2 regions of the Vogesella sp. XCS3 genome follow, and region 2 is predicted to be linked to the other one. Evidence: riboswitches for the same ligand, from Rfam matches in the RefSeq annotation. Region 2 holds a riboswitch; the other holds the start of a gene.
The links. Region 2 has a riboswitch for cobalamin ahead of LCH97_RS11960 (TonB-dependent receptor domain-containing protein). Riboswitches for the same ligand answer to the same signal wherever they lie in the genome.
Positions count from the first base shown of each region.

Region 1 (10,637 bases), 1.4 Mb from region 2:
TCAGGCCCTGCAAGGGCAGCGTTGGGGCGTGGCCCAGCTGCGCCAGCTGCAAGGCTGCCGCCTGCAAGTTGGCCAGCGGGCGGGCCACGTACAGCCACACCAGCAAATACAACACCAGCAACAGGCAACACAACATGACGCAGGGCAGTACAAAGCTTTGCTGCAGCTTGCTGCGCTCCAAGGCCAGCTGCGGCCCCAGGTCGTAGGCCAATAACACCAGGCCTTTGCGGGCACCACGCAGCTCTTGCTCTTCCTGGTCCGGCACCGAAACCGCCAGATACAGGTATTGCTTGTCGTAATCGGGGTGCAGAACGGCCAGGCTATGCTGCCAGGCCTGTTGTAGTAGCCCGGCAGGCAAGCCCGGCAGGGTATCGATGCTGCGGCCAACGTCCTGCTGCTTCATCGCATGCGCGATCAGCCCACGGCTATTGGCCACCACGGCTTGCGCCAGGCGGGCATCGGTAGCCAGCAACATCAGTTCTTCGTTGATGCGCAGCGGGCCGGACAAGGCCAGCTCCTGCAGCAGGTGGTAGGCGTCTTTCTGTGCCACCAGGCTGACATCGCGGAAAGCTTGCTGCCTGCGCCCTTCCTCGGCCACACCGTAGGCACCGGCCATGGTAAGCAGCAGGAAGAACAGCACCACCATGGGCAGCAGGGTTTTCAGGGAGAACCGCATTACGCCCCCCTTTCAACGAAATCTGCCACGGCCAGCCTGCCCAGCTGCACCGGCCTTGGTAGCAGGCCGGCACGCGACATCACATTGGCCAGGTTGCGGGCTTCTTCATCCAGCCGCCCGCCCAGCCAGTGCAGGTTTTCCTGCCGCCCGGGCAGGCGCAGGCCGGCAAAAATCGGTGCCAGCTCGGCCTGGCTTACCCCCATCTGCGCCGCCATATAGGTGTAAGCCTCGCTACGCTGGCGGCCGAACTTTTCCAGCATGGCAAAATGGCTGTTTACCAAGGCCTGCAAGGCCTGGCTGGCCACACCCAGCACATCCTCGCGCACAGCCAGCACATCCACGATACGCCCGGGAATATCGGCACTACTGAACAGCGTGCGCGCTCCCCGCTTGCGCAAGCGGCTGGCCTGCGGCTCCATGGTAACCAACGCATCGATGCTGCCGCTGTCAAAAGCCGCCTCGTGCTGGTCCAGCAAAACAGGCACAGGAATCACCTGCGCACGGGTAAGGCCGGCGCGCTGCAACATGGCGTCCAGCATTACCGCGCCCACCGCGCTGCCTTCCACGCCGATACGCCGCCCGGCCAGCTGGCCCAGGCTGGTGACTGCGCCCCGGCCCAGCACCACATCGCCGCCGTGCGACACGTCCAGCACGGCAATCACTTTCAGCGGAATGCCTTCGGCCAAGGCACTGATGACCTCATCCAGCGTCAGGCAAGCGCCGTCCAGCATGCCGGCACTGAGCGCCCGCAGGCTGCTGGTAGACGAGCTGATTTGCAGCAGACGCACTTGCTTATGATCCAGCACCTGGTCATCTGCCGCCCAGGTAATAAACAGATAGCCGGGCCAGCCATTACTACCGATGCGCAGCAATGGCTCTGGCGCTTGGCAAGCAGTCAATGCCATCGCCAGGCCGGCCTGCAGCACATGGCGTCGGCTAAGGGGGAAAGAATGGGGCGGGTGGAGGTTCATACGGCCAAAACAAGTGGGTATCTAGTAAATCATACTTAATAACCACCATGTTTTTATAGGTATCGCAGCAAAGACTGCGCCATATCATCCATGCATTACCCAGTGTGTAGCCATTGGCGCAAAACGGGCTGGGCGTGAGCCAGCGCCGGGCCGGATAACAAGGCAATGCCCTGCGCCTGCGCGCGGGCCGCTTCGCTTTCGGTAGCCGGGTACAGCGTGGCCAGCATGGCACGGGCGTGCAGGCCACCCAGGCTGGCGGCGCTATCGAGCTTGAACAGGTTATCCAGCCCGATGCCACGCTGGTGCAGCGCGGTGGGCGCGGTGGTTTTGCACTCCACCAGATAGAGCTGGTTATTGCACAAGATAGCCACGTCGTACTCGTTGGCCACCCCGTCGTGCACCACTTTCACCCCCACCGCTGCATCGCTGATGGGCAAGGTGGGCTGCAGCGCCGCCACCTGCGACAGCAGCCATACTTCCAGCCAGCCACCGCCCAGAAAAAAGCGTGCCGACGCGTCGTGGCAACGCACGTGGCCGGCCTGGTCGATATCTACCAGCCCGCAGCCGGCCAGCCAGTGGCGCAAGGCCCGTTCGCCATGCGGCAGCGGGTGGCGGCTGAACTGGCGGGCGTCCAGGTCATTGCACAAGCGGTTCAGCAGCGATAGCGCCGCCGGGCGCTGCACCGCCAGCGCGGCCAGCCCGGCCGCCAGCGCCTCCAGCCGCTGCGGGCGCTGCGCCAGCCGGTAGTGAATATGCTCGATGCGGCTGCCGTACAGCGCAAAGTACGCCGCCAGCGTCAGGCCATCGGCAATATCGCTGCCGGTGCGCAGGCCGGTATGCTCGCCGCCCAGCAGCCAGATCAGGCGGTCGCTGTGCGGGGCGATGCTCAGCAGCGGCAGCTGGCGCTCACGCGCCAGGTCGTAGGCCAGCGCCGCCTGCACCGGCGAGGCGGCGCTGATATTGAAAGCCACCGCGCCCTGCGCCAATGCGGCCAACTGCTGGCGCAGCGCCAGCGGCTGGGTATCGGCCACCAGCGTCACCACATTGGCCGGCAAGTGCAGGCTGCGGCACACGCCGGCGATATCGGTGGCCAGCCCCAGCTCGCTGCGGTGGCACAGCAAGCTGACCTGGCTTACGCCAAAGCGGCGATCCAGCGCCGGGGTGATGATGTCGCTTTCTACGCGGTTTACAAAAGCCAGCAGGTGCATGGCAAAGCCTCGGTAACAGATGGCAGCATCTTAGCCACGCCAGGGGCCTACGGCCAAGCCTGCCAAAAGCAAAACCCCCTGCCGCACAAGACAGGGGGTTGGCCGCAACACCAGCCGTACAGGTGGTTTAGCGCAGGAAAGCCAGCGCCGGCACGCGGCGCAGCAGCAGCCAGTCCAGCGCCAGAATGGCAATAAACGACATGCCTACCAGCGGGAAAGCCAGACCCAGCGCCAGCATGATCAAGAGCGCGCCTTTCCACAGCGGGGTATCCGGTGCGTCGACGGGCGCGCCCAGGCGGCCCGCCGGCTTGCGCAGCCACCACATCACCAGGCCGCTGATGCTGCTCACCAGTACCAGCAGGCAGATGGCCGCCATCAGCAGCTGATTGGCCAAGCCAAAGAACTTGCCTTCGTGGATCACCACGCCAAACTCCACCGCCTTGGGCACCAGCGCGTAGTCCTTGAAGCGGATGTCCGCCAGCACCTTGCCGCTGTACTGGTCGATATGCAGCGTGGCTTCGTTACGCGGATCGTTCGGGAATACCGATACGGTAAACACGCCTTCGTCACCGTCCGGCAGCGCAATGTTGTAACCCGGCACCACGCCACGGGCGCGGGCGGTATCCACTACCTGCTGCAGCGCGATCTGCGGCGTGGCAGCCTGCGGCACGGCGCCTTTGTGCGCCGCGTGCGGGTCGGTGGACTTGGGCAGCGGGCTAGGCTCTACCGCCCACGGCACGATTTTCTCTTCGGTGCTGTTCAGGCTGATGGCTTTCTTGTCCGACTTGGGCACGTCGTCCCACATCTGCGCCGGGAACTGGCTCCACACCGCCGCAAATTTCTCGCCCCAGTAGCCGGTCCAGGTCAGCCCGGACAACAGCATGAACAGCAAGAAGATGGCGCCCCAGAAGCCGGTAACGGCGTGGATGTCACGCCAGAAGGCGCGGCCACCGGCATTCAGGCGCGGCCAGAATACCGCCAGTTTGCCGCGGCCACGCGGCCACCACAGGTACAGGCCGGATACCAGCAACACCAGCGTCCAGCTGGTGGCCAGCTCCACCAGCAGGTCGCCGTTTTTACCGATCAGCAGCTCGCCGTGCAGCTTCAGTACGATAGTTTGCAGATTATTGTTTTCGTCCAGCGCGCCCAATACGGTGCCCTGGTAGGGGTCTACGTACACGCCCAGCTTGGCGTCAGCGGTCTTGATGATGACCTTGGCGCTGGCGTCGGCAGCCGCAGGCGGCTGGTAACGCAGCACGCTGGCACCAGGGTATTGCGCCTTCACCGCCACCACCAGGTGGTCGGCCGGGTGCGCGGGGGTACTGGCTGCGGGGACGTTCAGCAGATTGCCGTACATCAGCTGGTCCAGCTGCGGCTTGAACAGGTAAATCATGCCGGTAATGGCCAGCATGATCATGAACGGGGCTACCAGCAAGCCGGCATAAAAATGCCAGCGCCAGGCCACCGTGTAATAGCGGGGGGTTTTCTTGTCGGCAACAACGGCCATGGTCAGTCTCGCGTGGAGGGTGAAGGCCGGCATTGTTAGGGTTGGCCGCACACGCCACAAGGCTGTGCGACACTATGCCGCAGGCGGCAAATCGTCGCGTTCAGGCACTGCGCACAGCCACGCCGGCAGCTCGGATGCCATCCAGCAAGGCGGCCAGCTCGGCCAGGCCGTCTTCCCACTGCGTATGGCCGGACGCCACATTGATATGCCCTGCCCCACGCAGCCACACCAGCGGCGCCTGCCACAACGCTGCCATGCGTGCGCTGCGCAGCGGCAGGCTGAACGGGTCGTTATCGCTGGCCACCACGCGGGCGGCAAACGGTAGCGCGGCCTGCGGCAGCGGGGCAAACGGCTGCAGTTGGGCCGGGGCGCTGGCTCGCTCGACATCGGCCGGGGCCACCAATAGTGCGCCGGCCAGTTTGTTGCCGTAGCGCGCGGCGTAGTGCGCCACCGTGGCACAGCCCAGGCTGTGGGCGATTACCACCACCGGTTGCGTGGCCGCATCGACGGCCGCGTCCAGCGCCGCCAGCCAGTCGCCCAGCTGCGGGGCGTGCCATTCGTGGTTGGCCACGCGCTGCGCGCCCAGCAGCTGCTGCCAGTGGCTTTGCCAGTGTTCTGGGCCGGAGTTGTTCCAGCCCGGCTGGATGATGAAGTCGAAACCGGAAAAATCGTGTGCCATGCCGCAGCTCCTGCCAATGTCATTTGCCTTACCTTAGCAGGGCTTTTATATTTCCAAAAATACTGATTTATTGTTTTTTTATTTCTCATGGCAATATAAACGCCCCAAGCCAGCGCGCCCGATCTGGTAAAATTGCCGCTGCCTAGGTGCTTGCCCGGCTCGGCCGGCAAGTTAAACGGGAAACAGCCCCAAGCTGTGCTGCCCCCGCAACGGTGTGTTTCATCTGGCTGCCCCGCGCAGCTGCCCGGCCCCTGCGCCACTGTACCTGCCGGTACGGGAAGGCGGGCCAGCGGCGAAACCAGCCCGGATACCGGCCCAGGCCACGCTGCGTGCCGCCAGATAGCCTGGCGGCACGCTTTACCATGCTGCGGAGGGCGGCATGCGGCCAGCCCTCTGCCCGCCCGCCCCCCGCTGTACACCGGAAACACCGTGCAGCCCATGCCTTCTATTTCACCTCAGCGCCCCACCCACCCCGCGCTACGCCTGCCACCGGCCACCCTGCTGGCCCTGCTGCTGGGCATTAGCCTGGCCACCTTGCTGCTGGCCTGCGCCAGCGGCAGCGTGGCGCTAGGGCCAGGCCAGATTTGGCAAGCCCTGCAGGGCCAGGGTGATGCGCTGGCCACTACCCTGCTGCAGCTGCGGCTGGAACGCGCCCTTACCGCCTGGATTACCGGTGCCGCACTGGCGCTGGCCGGCCTGCTGATGCAATCGCTGCTGCGCAACCCCCTGGCCGACCCCTACGTAATGGGCGTGTCCGGCGGGGCATCGGTGGGCGCGCTGCTGGCGCTATGGCTGGGGCTGGCCGTGTGGCAGGTAGACCTGGCTGCGGTAGCCGGTGCGCTGGCACTGTCCGGCGTGCTGTTCTGGCTGGCGCGGCGCGACTTTGGCCGCAGCAGCGGCACCGTATTGCTGCTGCTGACCGGCGCGCTGCTGTCTACCGCCTGCGGCGCGGTGATTTCGCTGCTGCTGACCATCGCCCAGGACAACCAGCTGCGCGGCATGGTGTTCTGGCTGGTGGGCGACATTTCCGGCACGCCGCTGCGGCCGTGGCCGTGGCTGGTAATGCTGCCGGCCATGCTGCTGGCCTGGTGGCAGGCGCCTGCCATCAACCTGCTGGCGCTGCACGGCGACCACGCCGCCACGCTGGGCGTGCCGCTGGCGCACCTGCGCCGCTTGCTGCTACTGCTGTCGGCCAGCCTGACTGCCACCGCCGTCAGCCAGGGCGGCAGCATCGGCTTTGTCGGCCTGATGGTGCCGCACGCCTGCCGCCTGGTGTGCGGGCCCAACCTGCGCCTGCTGATCCCCGCCTCCATCCTGAGCGGTGCCAGCCTGCTGGTACTGGCCGACACCCTGGCACGCACCGTGGTAGCCCCGATGCAGCTGCCGGTGGGCATTCTTACCGCGCTGCTGGGCGTGCCGGTACTGTTCTGGCAGCTGTCGCGCACGCGCCGGAGGCTGGCATGATGCTGCACGCAGACAAACTCAGTATTTTGCAAGGCCAGCGCCACCTGCTGCACCAGCTGGGCTGGCAGGTACAGGCGGGCGAAGTATGGTGGATCGCCGGGCGCAACGGCTGCGGCAAAAGCACGCTACTGGCCACGCTGGCCGGGCTGCGCGCCCCGGCGCAGGGCAGCATCAGCCTGTGCGGCCAACCTTTAGGCAGCACCGCGCCGCGCCTGCGCGCCCAGCGCCTGGCGCTGCTGCCGCAAGCCAGCCACGACGCCTTCGACTACGCCGTGATCGACGCGGTAGCCGCCGCGCGCTACCCGTGGCCGGACGACGGCCACAACCCCGGCCGCATTGCCGCCGCGCTGAACGCCTTCGACCTGGCACGCCTGGCCGAGCGCCCGCTGCAGGCACTATCCGGCGGCGAACGCCAGCGCGTGGCGCTGGCCAGCGTGATGGCACAGGATGCCCCGCTGCTGCTGCTGGACGAGCCCACCAATTCGCTGGACCTGGCGCACCAGGCCGCCCTGCAAGAACAAATACGCCGCTGGCAGGCCGATGGCAAAGCCGTGGTGGTCGTAAGCCACGACCTGCAGTTTGCCCCCGCCATCGCCAGCCACGCCCTGCTGCTGGACGGTGCTGGCGGCCATAGCCAGCACACGCTGGCCCAGCTTGGCGCCACCCACCTGGCGCAGGTACTGGGCTACCCGCTGACCCGCATCACCCACGCAGGCCACCCCTGCTTTTTACCCGGACACACCACATGAGCCACACCGACGACCAAGGCCGCACCGAGCGCCACAACGCCCGCATGGCACGCAAAAAAGAAATCATGGACGCCCGCATTGCCGCCGCCGACGAGCACCGCGGCGTGTTTATCGTCAACGCCGGCAACGGCAAGGGCAAAAGCTCCAGCGGCCTGGGCATGGTGATGCGCGCGCTGGGCCACGACATGCAGGTAGGCGTGGTGCAATTCATCAAGGGCGCGATGGAAACCGGCGAGGAACGCTTCCTGCGCCGCTTCCCTGAGCAGGTGCAGTTCCACGCCATGGGCGAGGGCTACACCTGGAATACGCAAGACCGCGAGCGCGACGTAGCGCGCGCCACCGAAGCCTGGGCCAAGGCACGCGAGATGCTGCAAGACCCGGCCATCGGCCTGGTGCTGCTGGACGAGCTGAACATCGCGTTGAAATACAAATACCTGGACGTAGACCAGGTGCTGGACGACATCCTGGCGCGCCCGCTGCACCAGCACGTGATCGTCACCGGCCGTGGCGTACCGGACGCGGTGGTAGAAGCCGCCGATACCGTCACCGACATGACGCTGGTGAAGCACGCCTTCGCCGCCGGCATCGCCGCCCAGCCCGGCGTGGAGTGGTAGGCGCGGCAAACCTGAAACCTATTGGCCACGAAAGCCACGAAACAACACAAAAACAAAACTGCCGATTGCCATGGCCAGCAGGCCTTGATGACACCGAAAATGTCCAAGCCCAAAAGCAGTCAGTAGCAGATTTTGTTCGTGGCTTTTCGTGGTTTTCGTGGCAAAAATGGTTTCCGCCCTGCCCCACGGCTTGGCTAGGTAAATATCAGGACAAAACCCGCTAGCCACGAAAGATACGAAAGCACACAAAAACAAAACCGCCGATTGCCATGGCCAGCCGGCCTTGATGACACCGAAAATGTCTCGGCCCCAAAGCAGCCAATCGCAGGCTTTTGTTCGTGCCCTTTCGTGGGTTTCGCGGCCAAAAACCAAATAAAGAAAACCCCATGAGCTGCAAAGCCCTTTTGCTATCCGCCATCGCCTCCGGCCAGGGCAAGACCACCGTTACCGCCGCGCTGGCGCGCCGTCTGGTGCGCGACGGCTACCGCGTGCGCGTGTTCAAGACCGGGCCGGACTTCATCGACCCGCTGCTGCTGGCCGCCGCCAGCGGCAGCACGGTAGACGTGCTGGACCTGTGGATGTGTACCGAAGCGCAGTGCCACAGCCTGCTGGCGCAAGCCGCCGCCGAGGTGGACTACGTACTGATCGAAGGCGTGATGGGCCTGTACGATGGCCAGCCGTCCAGCGCCGACCTGGCAAAACAGTTTGGCGTGCCGGTACTGGCCGTGCTGGACTGCAGCGCCATGGTGGGCACCGCGCTGGCCATTGCCCGCGGCCTGCGCGACCACGGCCAGCTGCCGTGGGCCGGCCTGCTGGCCAACCGCGTGGCCAGTAGCGGCCACGCCGACATGATCCGCGCCTGCGGCACGCCAGACCTGCCAGTGGTGGGCTGCCTGCCGCGCCAGGCCGAATCGCTGCCGGAACGCCACCTCGGCCTGCACCTGCCCAGCGACCTGCCCGACCTGGCCGCGCGCCTGGACGCACTGGCCGACGCGCTGCAGCTGGACCACGCCGTGCTGGCTGCGCTGCCCGACTTTGCACCCGAGACTGCCCCCATGGCCACGCTGCCGCCGCTGCTGGCCGGCAAAACCATCGCTGTGGCGCACGACGCCGCGTTTGCCTTTGTCTATGCGGCCAACCTGCGCACGCTGCAGGGCATGGGCGCGCGCATCGCCACCTTTTCGCCGCTGGCTGACGAGGCCATTCCGGCCGACGCCGACGCGCTGTGGCTGCCCGGCGGCTACCCCGAGCTGCACGGCGCCACGCTGGCGGCCAACACCCGCTGGCTGGCCAGCGTGCAGGCCTTTGCCGCTGGCGGCAAGCCGGTGTGGGCCGAATGCGGCGGCATGATGGCGCTAACCGAACAGCTGCACGATGGCCAGGGCCAGGCACACCGCATGGCCGGCGTGCTGCCCGGTAGCGTACGCATGACCGCCAAACTGGCCGGGCTGGGCAGCCAGGGTTGGCCGCACCCTGCCGGCGAGCTGCGCGGCCACACCTTCCATTACTCGCAGTTCGACACCCCGCTGCCCGCTGCCGCCACCTGCCAGCGCAAGGCCGGTGGTAGCCCGGGCGAGGTGGTGTACCGCCACGGCAGCGTGCAGGCCAGCTACTTCCACGCCTACTTTGCCAGCCAGCCCGCCGCCGCAGCAGCGCTGTTCCTGCCGGAGGCCGCATGCTGAGCACCAGCCTGCTGCTGGCCGCCGGCCTGCTGGCCGACCGCGCACTGGGCGAGCCCACGCGCTATCACCCGCTGGTGGGCTTTGGCCGCGCGGCCAACTGGCTGGAAAAACGGCTTAACGCCGGCCGCTGCCGCCTGCTGCGTGGTGCCGTGGCGTGGGCACTGCTGGTGCTGCCGCTACCACTGCTGCTGGCCTGGGGGCTGGCACAGCTGCCCGCGCTGGCCGCCGGCATCCTCAGCGTGGCGGTGCTGTACTTTACCCTGGGCCGCCAGAGCCTGATCGAGCACACCCGCCCCATTGCCGACGCGCTGCTGCAAGGCAAGCTGGCCGAGGCGCGGGCGCTGACCGCGCGCATTGTCAGCCGCGACCTCAGCCAGGCAGACGACAGCGCCATTACCCGCGCTGCCACCGAGTCGCTGCTGGAAAACGGCCACGACGCCGTGTTCGGCGCGCTGTTCTGGTTTGCCGTGGGTGGTGCGCCGGCCGCGCTGGCCTACCGCCTGGCCAACACGCTGGACGCGATGTGGGGCTACCGTAACGCGCGCTTCGAGCGCTTTGGCAAAACCGCCGCCCGCGCCGACGACGTGCTGGGCTACGTGCCGTCGCGCCTCACAGCACTGGCCTACGCCCTAGCCGGCAACACCCGGCTGGCGCTGGCCTGCTGGCGCCAGCAAGCACCGCAGTGGGACAGCCCCAACGCCGGCCCGGTGATGGCTGCCGGCGCCGGTGCGCTGGGCGTGCAGCTGGGTGGCGCAGCCGTCTACCACGGCCAGCTGGAAGCGCGGCCGCAGCTGGGTGCAGGCCAGCACCCGCGCGCCGGCGACATCCGCCGCGCCGCGCAATTGATGGACCGCGCCATCGTGCTGTGGCTGCTGCTGGCGCTGCCGCTATGAGTACCGCCCTGCGCCCCGTGCACGGTGGCAACCTGCTGCAAGCCGTCGCCCGCTTTGGCGGCACGCCCGAGCAATGGCTGGACCTGTCCGCCGCGCTGAACCCGCAGCCCTACCCGGCCCCGGCCACCGACCCAGCGCTGTGGTACACGCTGCCGCAGCCGGACGCCGCACTGCACACCGCCGCCTGCGCCTAC
Region 1 is NZ_CP085530.1:1,124,772-1,135,408, forward strand. Features, by position in the region: gene LCH97_RS05320 (bifunctional diguanylate cyclase/phosphodiesterase) at 1-676, opposite strand, end outside; gene LCH97_RS05325 (ABC transporter substrate-binding protein) at 676-1,575, opposite strand; gene LCH97_RS05330 (Card1-like endonuclease domain-containing protein) at 1,743-2,855, opposite strand; gene LCH97_RS05335 (PepSY domain-containing protein) at 2,983-4,362, opposite strand; gene LCH97_RS05340 (alpha/beta hydrolase) at 4,463-5,041, opposite strand; cobalamin riboswitch at 5,169-5,375, shown strand; gene LCH97_RS05345 (iron ABC transporter permease) at 5,480-6,505, shown strand; gene LCH97_RS05350 (ABC transporter ATP-binding protein) at 6,502-7,254, shown strand; gene cobO (cob(I)yrinic acid a,c-diamide adenosyltransferase) at 7,251-7,868, shown strand; gene LCH97_RS05360 (cobyrinate a,c-diamide synthase) at 8,255-9,550, shown strand; gene cbiB (adenosylcobinamide-phosphate synthase CbiB) at 9,544-10,443, shown strand; gene cobD (threonine-phosphate decarboxylase CobD) at 10,440-10,637, shown strand, end outside.
Region 1: it holds a riboswitch for cobalamin, as region 2 does, so the genes downstream of both, LCH97_RS05345 (iron ABC transporter permease) here and LCH97_RS11960 (TonB-dependent receptor domain-containing protein) in region 2, are expected to answer to the same signal.

Region 2 (10,637 bases):
GAAGCCAACCGCTTTGGCTGGGTGGTAGAAATCGACCCGTTCGACCCGAAAGCCAAGCCGGTGAAGCGCACCGCACTGGGCCGTATCAAGCACGAAGGCGCCACCACCACCATCGCGGCCAACGGCCATGTGGTGGTGTACATGGGCGACGACCAGCGCTTCGAATACATCTACAAGTTTGTTTCCAAGAACAAGTACGACCCGAAAAACCGCAAGGCCAATATGCAGCTGCTGGAAGAAGGTACGCTGTACGTGGCGCGTTTCGACGCGGACGGCAGCGGTAGCTGGCTGCCGCTGGTGGCCGGCCAGAACGGCCTGACCGCCGACAAGGGCTTTGCCAACCAGGGCGACGTGGTGATCAAGGCCCGTATGGCTGCCGACATTGCCGGCGCCACCAAGATGGACCGCCCGGAGTGGATTGCCGTTAACCCGCGCAAAGCTGGCGAGGTGTACTGCACACTGACCAACAACAGCGATCGCGGCAAGGAAGGCAAGCCGGGTGCCGATGCGGCCAATCCGCGTAATGCCAACCTGTTCGGCCATATCATCCGCTGGCAAGAAAACGGCGGCGATGCCACCAGCGCTGGTTTCAAGTGGGATATTTTTGCACTGGCCGGCCGCCCGGACGCAGCCAAGCAAGAACACGTGGGCAATATCAAGGGCGATGCCTTCGGTAGCCCGGACGGCCTGAAGTTCGACCAGCTGGGCGTGCTGTGGGTGCAAACCGACGTGTCGACCTCTACCGTCAACATGAAAGAATACAAGGACATGGGCAACAACCAGATGTTGGCCGTGGTGCCGGAAACCGGCGAATTCCGCCGCTTCCTTACCGGGCCGAATGGTTGTGAAATCACCGGTCTGGCCTTTACCCCGGACAACAAGACCATGTTCGTCAACATCCAGCACCCGGGCGAACCGGCTGACGAGCGCAATGACCCGGCCAAGCCGCTGGCCATTTCCAGCTGGCCGGATGGCCCGAAAGCCGGCCGTCCACGCGCCGCCACCGTGGTGGTGCGCAAGCTCGATGGTGGTGTGATCGGCAGCTAAGTCTACCGTAGCGCAAAGGCAGACCGCCCCGAGAGATCGGGGCGGTTTTTTCATGGCCGCGTGCCAGCATCAGGGCACGCCACGCATGGCCAGCGCCCGGGGTGTGTCTGCCATCAACAGGCCAGGATGGATGCTGTGGCGATCATGGTGATAAAACTTGCCGTGTGGCGCCGCTGGCGTCACACTTCGCGCTGCGTGCCGCGGGGTGCGCCAGCCTCAAACCGTCGGCTGTACAGATGGACGGTAATCGCCGTGGCGTCACTACGGCGTGCTCTTTTTGTGGAGCGAACATGTCTGACGATCAAATCCGTGGCGACGGTGCCATCCGCCGCCAAAGCCTGTACGGCTCTTCCATCGAAAACACCTACGCTGGCGTGCTGTCCTTCATGCGCCGCAACTACACGCGCAACCTGGAAGGCGTGGACGTGGTGGTATCCGGCATTCCGCTGGACCTGTCGGTGACCTTCCGCAGCGGTGCGCGCATGGGCCCGCAGGCCATCCGTGCCGCCAGCGTGCAGCTGGCCGAGCTCAAGCCCTACCCGTGGGGCTTCGACCCGTTTGAAGACCTGGCCGTAGTGGATTACGGCGATTGCTGGTTCGATGCGCACAACCCGCTCACCATCAAGCCGTCCATCATCGAACACGCGCGTACCATCCTGGCCAGCGGCGCCAAGATGCTGACCTTCGGCGGCGACCACTTTGTCACCTACCCGCTGCTGATTGCACACGCCGAAAAGTACGGCAAGCCGCTGGCGCTGCTGCACTTCGATGCGCACTGTGACACTTGGCCGGACGACGAGCCGGACAGCCTGAACCACGGCACCATGTTCTACAAGGCGGTGAAAGAAGGCCTGATCGACCCGGCCAAATCGGTACAGGTCGGCATCCGCACCTGGAACGACGACTTCATGGGCCTGAACGTGCTGGGCGCGCCGTGGGTACACGATAACGGCGTGGACGCTACCATCGCCGAGATCAAGAAAACCATCGGCGACGCGCCGGTGTACGTCACCTTCGATATCGACTGCCTGGATCCGTCCGCCGCGCCGGGCACCGGCACGCCGGTACCGGGCGGCCTGACCACCGCGCAGGCGCTGAAGATCATCCGCAACCTGGGCGACCTCAACATCGTCGGCATGGACGTAGTGGAAGTAGCGCCTAGCTACGACCAGAGCGAAATCACCGCCATTGCGGCGGCGCACATCGCCTGTGACATGCTGTGCCTGATGCGCAACAAGAAGGTAGCGGGCCAGCTCTGACGCTAGACCCGGCGGCCAAGGTTGGCCGCACTACCCGCACCGCGCCCGGCAGCCTGCCCGGCGCGGTTTTTCATGCCTGCGGTGGCGGGCTGCCCCAGCGCGGGCGGCGGCCGCTGAGGCCTACCCAGCCGAACAAGACGCCGAATACCAGCGCCAGTACGCTTCTATCACTGGCGAGCAGGCTGGTCAGCAGAAACAAGGCGGCCGCGATCAGCCATAGCGTGCGTTGCGGCCAACCTAGCGCCAGCGTGCCCTGTTGACGCCAGGCCAGCGTTTGCGTGGTGACTATCCAACAGCTGAACACGACATCGAACAGCAGCGTGGCTTGCGGTAGCAGCCACGGCAGCGTCAGGATGGGCCACACGGCCAGGTTCAGCGCTTGCTGCCAGCGTGACGGCGCGGCGGGCAAGGCTGACCATGGCAGCGGTTTGATGCGCAGCGCCAGCAGCAGGCTGAGCAAAACGCCGCCGAGCAAGACGGGCAGGGCAGGCAGCGCGAAGTGCGCTACCACCCACACGAGCACGGTGCTGACTGGGATGACGATGACGGCCGCCAGGCCAAAGCTGTCGAGTTTCATGCTGGATATTGAGAATGGTTTTCAATATCTCATCATGATGACATGTTTCATGTCAATGCGATCAGTGTGCTGCCACCACCAGCGCCAGCAGCAGCAGGCTTTCGCATACCTCGATGCCGGCACCCAGACAGTCTCCGGTCATGCCGCCCAGTTTGCGCTTCAGGTAGGCCCACCAGAACACCCCTGCCAGTGGTGCCAGCAGTAGTACCGGTGCCAGCCAGGCGCTGGCGGCTGCCAACAGCAGGCCACACAGCCAGAAGCTCAGCCAGTGCGGGCGCCAGGCAAAGCGTTCGCCGCTACCCGCCGCCAGGCTTGGCAGCGTGGCCGACCACGCCACGGTGAACAGCCGCGCCCAGGCTGGTACCAGTACCAGCCCGCCCAGCGTGGCGGCCAACCTTTTCAACGCTGCGATGCCGTCCTGGGCGCCGTGGTAGCCCGGATAAGCCGCAGACACATCCGGGGAAACCAGCGTACCCGGCAAGCCGCCCAGGCCAGTCGCGCCCAGCTTCACCAGCAGCATCAGCAACACCAGTTTCACTATCAGCTGCGTGGCCAGGCTCAGTACGCCAAAGCTGCCCAGATGCGGGTCTTTCAGCACCTCAAGAAAGCGTTCGCGCGAGCGGTGCGCTGCGCCCTGCGCGTCGGCCAGGTCGGCCAGACCGTCGATGTGCAGGCCGCCAGTGACCCACAGCCAGGCCAGCAGGCCGGCCAATGCGGCCAACCAGGGATCCACCAGGCTGCCCGCCAGCACCGCCAGCCATACGATGGCACCCACCAGCACACCCACCGGGGCAAACCAGCGCGCGGCGTCGGCCAGCCACGCCGGGTCGAAGGTTTTCAGCTGCGGCGTGGGCAGGCGGGTAAGAAACTGGATCGCCAGGATGAGGGTGCGCATGGGCAATAAGCTGTGGATAAGGTTGTGGGTAAGCGGTGGGCTGCCCGTGGGTAGCCTGTGTGTGGCTTGTGGGCTAGCTGGCTGGCTGCGGCGATTCCAGCCGTGTCAGGTAGGCCGGGTGGCCATCCAGAATCGATAGCTGGGCAAAGCCGCCGCGCTGTACCGCCATCAGCCGGGCCACGTTGAACTCGGTGCCCAGCAGCTCGGCCAGCAGCACATTGATGACGCCGCCGTGGCTCACCAGTACGCGGTGGCTGCCGCGTGCCTGCTGCATCCACTCGGCAAAGCCGGTGAGCACACGGGTGCGGAAAGCATCGAAGCTTTCCCCGCCTTCCGGCGTGAGCAGGCCGCGCGCCAGTAACGTTTGCCAGTCTGGCGTGGTGGCGCTGATATCGGCCAGCGGGCGGTTTTCCCAGGCGCCAAAGTGGCACTCGGCCAAGGCCGGGGCCACGTGCAAGGGCACGCGGCTGGCCAGCGCTTGTTGTACAGCAAATTCGCGGCAACGCAGCAGTGGCGAGGTGGCCATGCAGCTGACCGGCGCCAGCTGCACGATGCGCTGCCAGCTGGCCGCCATATCGGCCTGGCCTTGTGCGGTGAGCGGCAGGTCGGTGTGGCCGATCAGCCGCCCTTGGTGGTCGATGTCGCCGTGGCGCAGCAGGGTGAGGGTATAGGGGTTCATGCAGCAAGCCTCCTGGCCACAAAAGTACATGAGAAACGCCGACTCGCCGCAGCAGGCATTTTGGGCCCGCCTGCGGCGCAGCTTTGGCAAGGATACCCGTCAGTGGCCACCCGGGCGATGGCCTTGTGGCGGTTATCAGGCGCTTTTGCCCGCCACGCCGGCCTCGGCAAAGGTGGCCATGCCGGCGTGCAGCGCGATGGCTTGCTGTAGCAGTGGCAGCGCGGCGGCGGCGCCGCTGCCTTCGCCCAGGCGGAAGCCCAGGTCGATCAGCGGGCTCAGGCCCAGCGCCTGTAGTGCCAGCGCGTGGCCGGTTTCCTGCGAGCAATGGCTGGCCAGCAGCCATGGGGCGATATCGGCGTCGATGGCGTGGGCTACCAGCGCGGCAGCGGTGCTGATGAAGCCATCCAGCAACAGCGGTACGCCCTGGCGCGCGCCTTCCAGATAAAAACCGGCCATGGCGGCGATTTCCAGCCCGCCCAGCTCGGCCAGTACGCCGTGGCCGTCCAGCGTTTGCCCGGCCACGCGGGCCAGCGCATCGGCCACGACCTGGCGTTTTACCGCCAGGCCGGCATCGCTGACGCCGGTGCCGCGGCCCACAATGGCCTCCACGCTGTGGCCGGTGAGGCGGCAAATCAGCGCGGCAGACGGCGTGGTGTTGCCAATACCCATGTCGCCGGCAATCAGCAGCGTGGCACCGTCGGCTATGGCGCGGCGGGCGGCGTCGCGGCCAACCTGCAGCGCGGCTTCGGCCTCCTGGCGGCTCATGGCCGCTTCACGGCGCAGGTTGCCGCTGCCGGCACGTACCTTGGCGTGCACGATGGGCAGGGCGGACAGGTCGCTGGCCACGCCGGCATCCACCACTTCCAGCCGTGCCTGGTTGGCACGCGCCAGTACGCTGATGGCGGCACCGCCGTGGACGAAGTTGGCCACCATGGCGCCGGTGACTTCTGGCGGGAAAGCCGATACGCCCTCGGCGCAGGCGCCGTGGTCGCCGGCAAACACGGTAATGGCCGGCGACAGCGGTAGCGGGATGTCGCGCCCCTGCAGCCCGGCCAGGGTGATGGCGAGCTGCTCCAGTTTGCCCAGGCTGCCGGCGGGTTTGGTCAGCTGCTGCTGGCGGGCTTCGGCGGCTTGGCGGGTAGACAGATTGGGGGCGGGGATACGTGGCATGTGGGGTCCTTGCATGATTTCCTGGCCTGCAGGGCAGGCGAACGGGCAGACCATACGACAGCGCAGCGCAGCTGGCAATGGGGGCTTCATGCAGATGGTTTAATTTCCCGCGCTGGCGTTCTGCGGCGCAGCATCCCGTTATAATGGTCGCTTGCAGGTGCCTGCCACGCCCAGACGGCGTGGGCAGGTGAAACGGGAAGCCGGTGAAAGACCGGCGCTGCCCCCGCAACGGTAAGGCCTGAGCGTACGCGCTCCAGGCATCGTACAAGCCACTGCCCCGCAGGGTGGGAAGGCACGATGCCGAATGGCCCAGCCCGGAGACCGGCCTGCAATAGACGCGGCGGAATCGCGTCTTGCTGGAGTATCGCGGGGAGGCGATAAGACAGCCTGCTACCGGTGCCTGCCGGCAGTGCGCTTGTGTCCTTTTATTTCTCCGCACTCCCTTTTTGTCATTACGGAGTGTGTCTACATGTTCAAAAGCAAACCCCTGGCCACGCTGGTAGCGCTGGCCTGTGCCCAGGCCGCCATGGCCAACCAGCCTGTCACCCTGGATGAAGTGGTCGTAACCGCCACGCGTACCACCACCCCGGTGGCCAAAGTGCTATCCGATATCACCGTGCTGGGCCGCGAGGAAATCGCGCAGTCCGGCAACCTCACCGTCGCCGAGCTGCTCAGTCGCGAAGCTGGCGTGGAGTTCTACAGCAACGGTGGCGAAGGCAAGAGCAGCAGCCTGATGCTGCGCGGCGCTACGGCCAAACAGACCGTGGTGCTGATTGACGGCGTGCGCGTTGTTTCGGCTACAGCAGGGACGACCTCGCTGGAATACCTGAACCCGGACGCCATCGAGCGCATCGAGATCCTGCGCGGCCCGGCATCCAGCCTGTACGGTGCCGACGCCATCGGCGGCGTGGTGCAGATCTTTACCAAGCGCGGCAGCGGCGCGCCAGCGCTGTCGGCCAACGTGGGCGTGGGTGCCGAAGGCAAGCGTGTCGTGGGCGCCGGTATCTCCGGCAAGGTAGACCGTACCGCGTTCAACCTGGCCTTTAGCCATAATCGTACCGAAGGCATTTCGGCGCGCAGCAACCGTCTGCCTACCTATAACCCGGACCGTGACGGCTACGAGAACACCACCTACAACGCCAGCGTGCAGCACCAGCTGGCGCCTGGCCACAGCCTGAACCTGACGGCGTTCCAGTCGGAAAGCGTTAACGAATACGACGGTTCGGCCAAGGCGCAGGACGAAGCCAACTCCCGCTTGGTAGGCCAGAGCCTGGAGCTGAAAAACCGTCTGGGCGAACACTGGAACAGTAGCCTGCGTTACAGCTATAGCGCCGACAAGTCGCTGAACTATACCAACGGCAACTTCGTGAAGCCCAGTAGCTACTATGAAACCCGCCAGAATGAGTGGCAGTGGCAGAATGATCTGAGCCTGGGCAGTGCCGGCCTGCTGGCGCTGGGTTTGGTCAACACCGAGCAGCACGTCCTCAGCAGCACGGCCTTCACCCAGACCCGCCGTAGTGTGAACGCCGCGTTTGCCGGCTATCAGGGCGAGTTTGGTGCCCACCGCCTGCAGGGTAGCGTGCGTTATGACGACAACTCGCAGTTTGGCGGCCATCGTACCGGCCAGGTCGGCTACGGCTTTGTTCCTGCTGCCGGCTGGCTGCTGCGCGTGGGTTACGGTACAGCGTTCAAGGCGCCAAGCTTCAATGACCTGTACTGGCCTTTGTCCTTTGGCTACCAGGGCAACCCCAAGCTGAAACCGGAAGAAGCGCGTAACCGCGAGCTGTCCGCGCAGTGGCGCCAGGGTAGCAACAGCGTGAAGTTCACCGCCTTTGATAACCGTATTGAAAACCTGATCGCCGGTAACGCCGACTATTCCAGCGTGATCAATATCGATAAAGCCCACATCACCGGCCAGACGCTGGAAGGCAGCACCGTGATCGCCGGTATCAACCTGGCGGCCAACGTGACCTCGCAGCGTGCGCGCGACGAGAAAACCGGCAAGATACTGCAGTACCGCAGCAAGCTGCACGGTGGCGTTACCGCCAGTCTGGCGCTGGACCGCACTACGCTGAGCGCCGAGCTGCGTGCCGCCGGCAAGCGCCCTACCAGCACGGCCAATACCGAGTACCTGCGCGGCTACGGCGTGGTGAACCTGGGTGCCGACTACCAGCTGGACAAGCAGTGGACGCTGAATACCAAGCTGACCAACGTGGGTGACAAGCGTTACGAAACGGTAAAAGACTACAATCAGCCGCGCCGTGGCTGGTTTGTCGGCGTACGCTACGCCCAGTAAGCCCACGTGCCTGCACCCCGCTGGCGCGGGGTCTTGCCTGCTGGCCGCCCGTGTGCGGCCAACCCCGCCCCGCTTGCCTTGGCAGCGGGGTTTGTCTTACCTTGCCCGCCCCGAGCCGGTTTTGACAGGAATACACACCATGACCACTACCCACCTGATCAGCGGCGGTGCCCGCAGCGGCAAAAGCCGCTACGCCGAAAGCCTGGCGCTGCAGCACGCCGGCGCCGTGTGCTACGTGGCCACCGCCGAGCGCCGTAGCGATGCGGCCTTTGCCGAGCGCATCGCCCACCATCGGGCGCGACGTCCGGCGCACTGGGGCCTGGCCGAGGTTGGCCGCAAGCTGGGCGAGGCGCTGCAGCAGGCCGCCCCGGGTAGCCTGGTGCTGGTGGATTGCCTGGGCATGTGGCTGATGCGCTTTTTCGACGAGCACGGCCAGTTCGACGCCGACGCCTGGCAGCAGCAACGCAGCAGCTTGCTGGCGGTGTTGGCCGCGCCGCCGGCGCAGATCGTGCTGGTGAGCAACGAGGTGGGCTGGGGCGTGGTGCCGCTGGGGGCGGAAACCCGCCATTTTGTCGACGAGCTGGGGCGGCTGAACCAGGACGTGGCAGCGGTATGCCAGCGCGTCACGCTGGTGGCCTGCGGCCAACCTTTGGTCTTGAAAGGCGCGGCATGAGGTGGCGGCTATGGGCGGCTGCGCTATGGCTGGCGGCGCCGGCCATGGCGGCGGTATCGGTGCGCGATGCGCAGGGCAATAGTGTGGTACTGCCCGCACCCGCGCGCCGTGTGGTGGCGCTGGTGCCGCACGCGGTGGAAAACCTGTACGCCATTGGCGCGGGTAGCCAGCTGGTGGCGGCGGTGGATTACAGCGATTACCCGCCAGCCGCGCGCCAGCTGCCGCGTGTCGGCGGCTATAGCGGTCTGAGCATCGAAGCCATCCTGCAACAACAGCCGGATCTGATCGTGGCCTGGCGCGATGGCGGCAACCCGCGCACCGTGCAAAAGCTGCGCGATATGGGTGTGCCGGTGTATATCAGCGCCCCGCTGCAGCTGGCTGACATTCCGCGTGAGATGCGCGATCTGGGCCAGTTGACCGGCCACGCCGCCCAGGCCGACGCGCAGGCCACGGCGTTCGAGCGCCGCATCGCCGGCCTGCAGCAGCGTTATCGCCGTAGCGCGCCAGTGTCGGTATTTATGCAAATAGGCGACAACCCCGTTTTTACCGTGAGCAAGCACAGTTTTCTGGGCTCGCTCATTACCCTGTGTGGTGGCCACAATGTGTTTGCCGGGGCTGCCCTGCCTGCGCCGCAGGTCAGTATCGAGGCGGTAGTACTGGCGCGCCCGCAGGTCATGCTGGCGTTTAATGCGGCCAACCATGCCCGCTGGCAACGTTGGCCGCAGCTGCCCGCCGTCGCGCAAGGCTTGCAACTTACCCTGGATCAGGACACGATAAGCCGTCCCGGCCCGCGTCTGGCCGGGGCTGCCGAACAACTGTGTAGCACTCTGGATCATGCCAGGCGCAAGCTGGGTTTGACGCCCCCGTAGCGCTTGGCTATTCTCGCCGCCATGGAACACGAACTCGAATATCTGGAAGGCCGTGTCGCTGCGCTGATTGCGCGCATTCACGAGCTGGAAACCCAAAATAGCCGCTTTGCCTCGGCGCTGGCCGAAGCCATGCGTGAAAACGCCGAGATGAAGTTCAATCTGGAAGAAACGCGCCACCGCGTGACCCTTCTGATTGACCGCTTGCCGAAGGAGAACGAAGCATGAGCGACGTGGTTCAGGTGGACGTTACCCTGCTGGGCCGCCATTTTTCCATTGGCACCCCGGCAGAAGAGCGCGAAACGCTGGAGCAGGCCGTGCGCCTGCTGGGCGAAAAAATCGATAGTATTCAAGCCACTGGCCGCGTGATGGATACTGACAAGGTCGCCATCATGGCTGCGCTGAACATTGCCCACGATCTGTTGAAAGTGAAAGTAGGCGATGGTGGCTTGGAGATGGCCGCAATCCAGCGTAAAATACGCAGTATGAGCGAGGCAGCAGACCAGGCGCTAAGCGCCGGCCAGCAAGGCCTGCTCTCGTAGTACAGAACATCCGTCTACCCCCTGCGGTGTTCGAGAAGGCTCCCAAATTCCTTTGTACCAATGCGTTCGCTACGGTTGCTAGCCATGGTTGCAGGTGTGCCGCGTCCCTTAGCCGGATGTGCCCGAAGCAACGGGCGGGCGACCACCCTGGAAACAGGGTACAAGCGAATTTTGCCGGATCGACACTCGCGGGGGACTCCCCCCGTTTTCCCTCTGATACCCGATGACAGCCGCCGACCTGCTTAGCGCCAAGGCACAGCTGCGCAAAACGCTGCGCCGCGCCCGTATGGCCTTGCCGCGTGCCTATCGCCAGCAGGCCGCCCGCGCCATTGCCCGCCATGCCTCGCGCTTGTTATGCCGCGGCAAGCACCTGGGTGCCTATATCGCCGCCGGCAGCGAGCTGGACATGGCGCCGCTGATGGCCGCCGCGCGCGGCCGTGGTGCGGCGCTGTACCTGCCGGTGATCCCGCAGCGCGGGCGCCGGCTGTGGTTTGCCCGCCTGGGTGCGGCCAACCTTTGGTATACCCACCCGCGCTACGGCATTGCCGAGTACGCCGGCCCGCAGCTGCGCGCCGAGCGGCTGGACGTACTGTTTGTGCCCTTGCTGGGCATCGACGCCGACGGCTACCGCAT
Region 2 is NZ_CP085530.1:2,495,716-2,506,352, reverse strand. Features, by position in the region: gene LCH97_RS11990 (PhoX family phosphatase) at 1-1,047, shown strand, start outside; gene speB (agmatinase) at 1,338-2,306, shown strand; gene LCH97_RS11980 (hypothetical protein) at 2,377-2,883, opposite strand; gene LCH97_RS11975 (adenosylcobinamide-GDP ribazoletransferase) at 2,945-3,778, opposite strand; gene LCH97_RS11970 (histidine phosphatase family protein) at 3,852-4,457, opposite strand; gene cobT (nicotinate-nucleotide--dimethylbenzimidazole phosphoribosyltransferase) at 4,593-5,627, opposite strand; cobalamin riboswitch at 5,766-5,972, shown strand; gene LCH97_RS11960 (TonB-dependent receptor domain-containing protein) at 6,097-7,923, shown strand; gene cobU (bifunctional adenosylcobinamide kinase/adenosylcobinamide-phosphate guanylyltransferase) at 8,063-8,596, shown strand; gene LCH97_RS11950 (cobalamin-binding protein) at 8,593-9,465, shown strand; gene LCH97_RS11945 (hypothetical protein) at 9,487-9,690, shown strand; gene LCH97_RS11940 (cell division protein ZapA) at 9,687-10,004, shown strand; RNA gene ssrS (6S RNA) at 10,020-10,203, shown strand; gene LCH97_RS11930 (5-formyltetrahydrofolate cyclo-ligase) at 10,228-10,637, shown strand, end outside.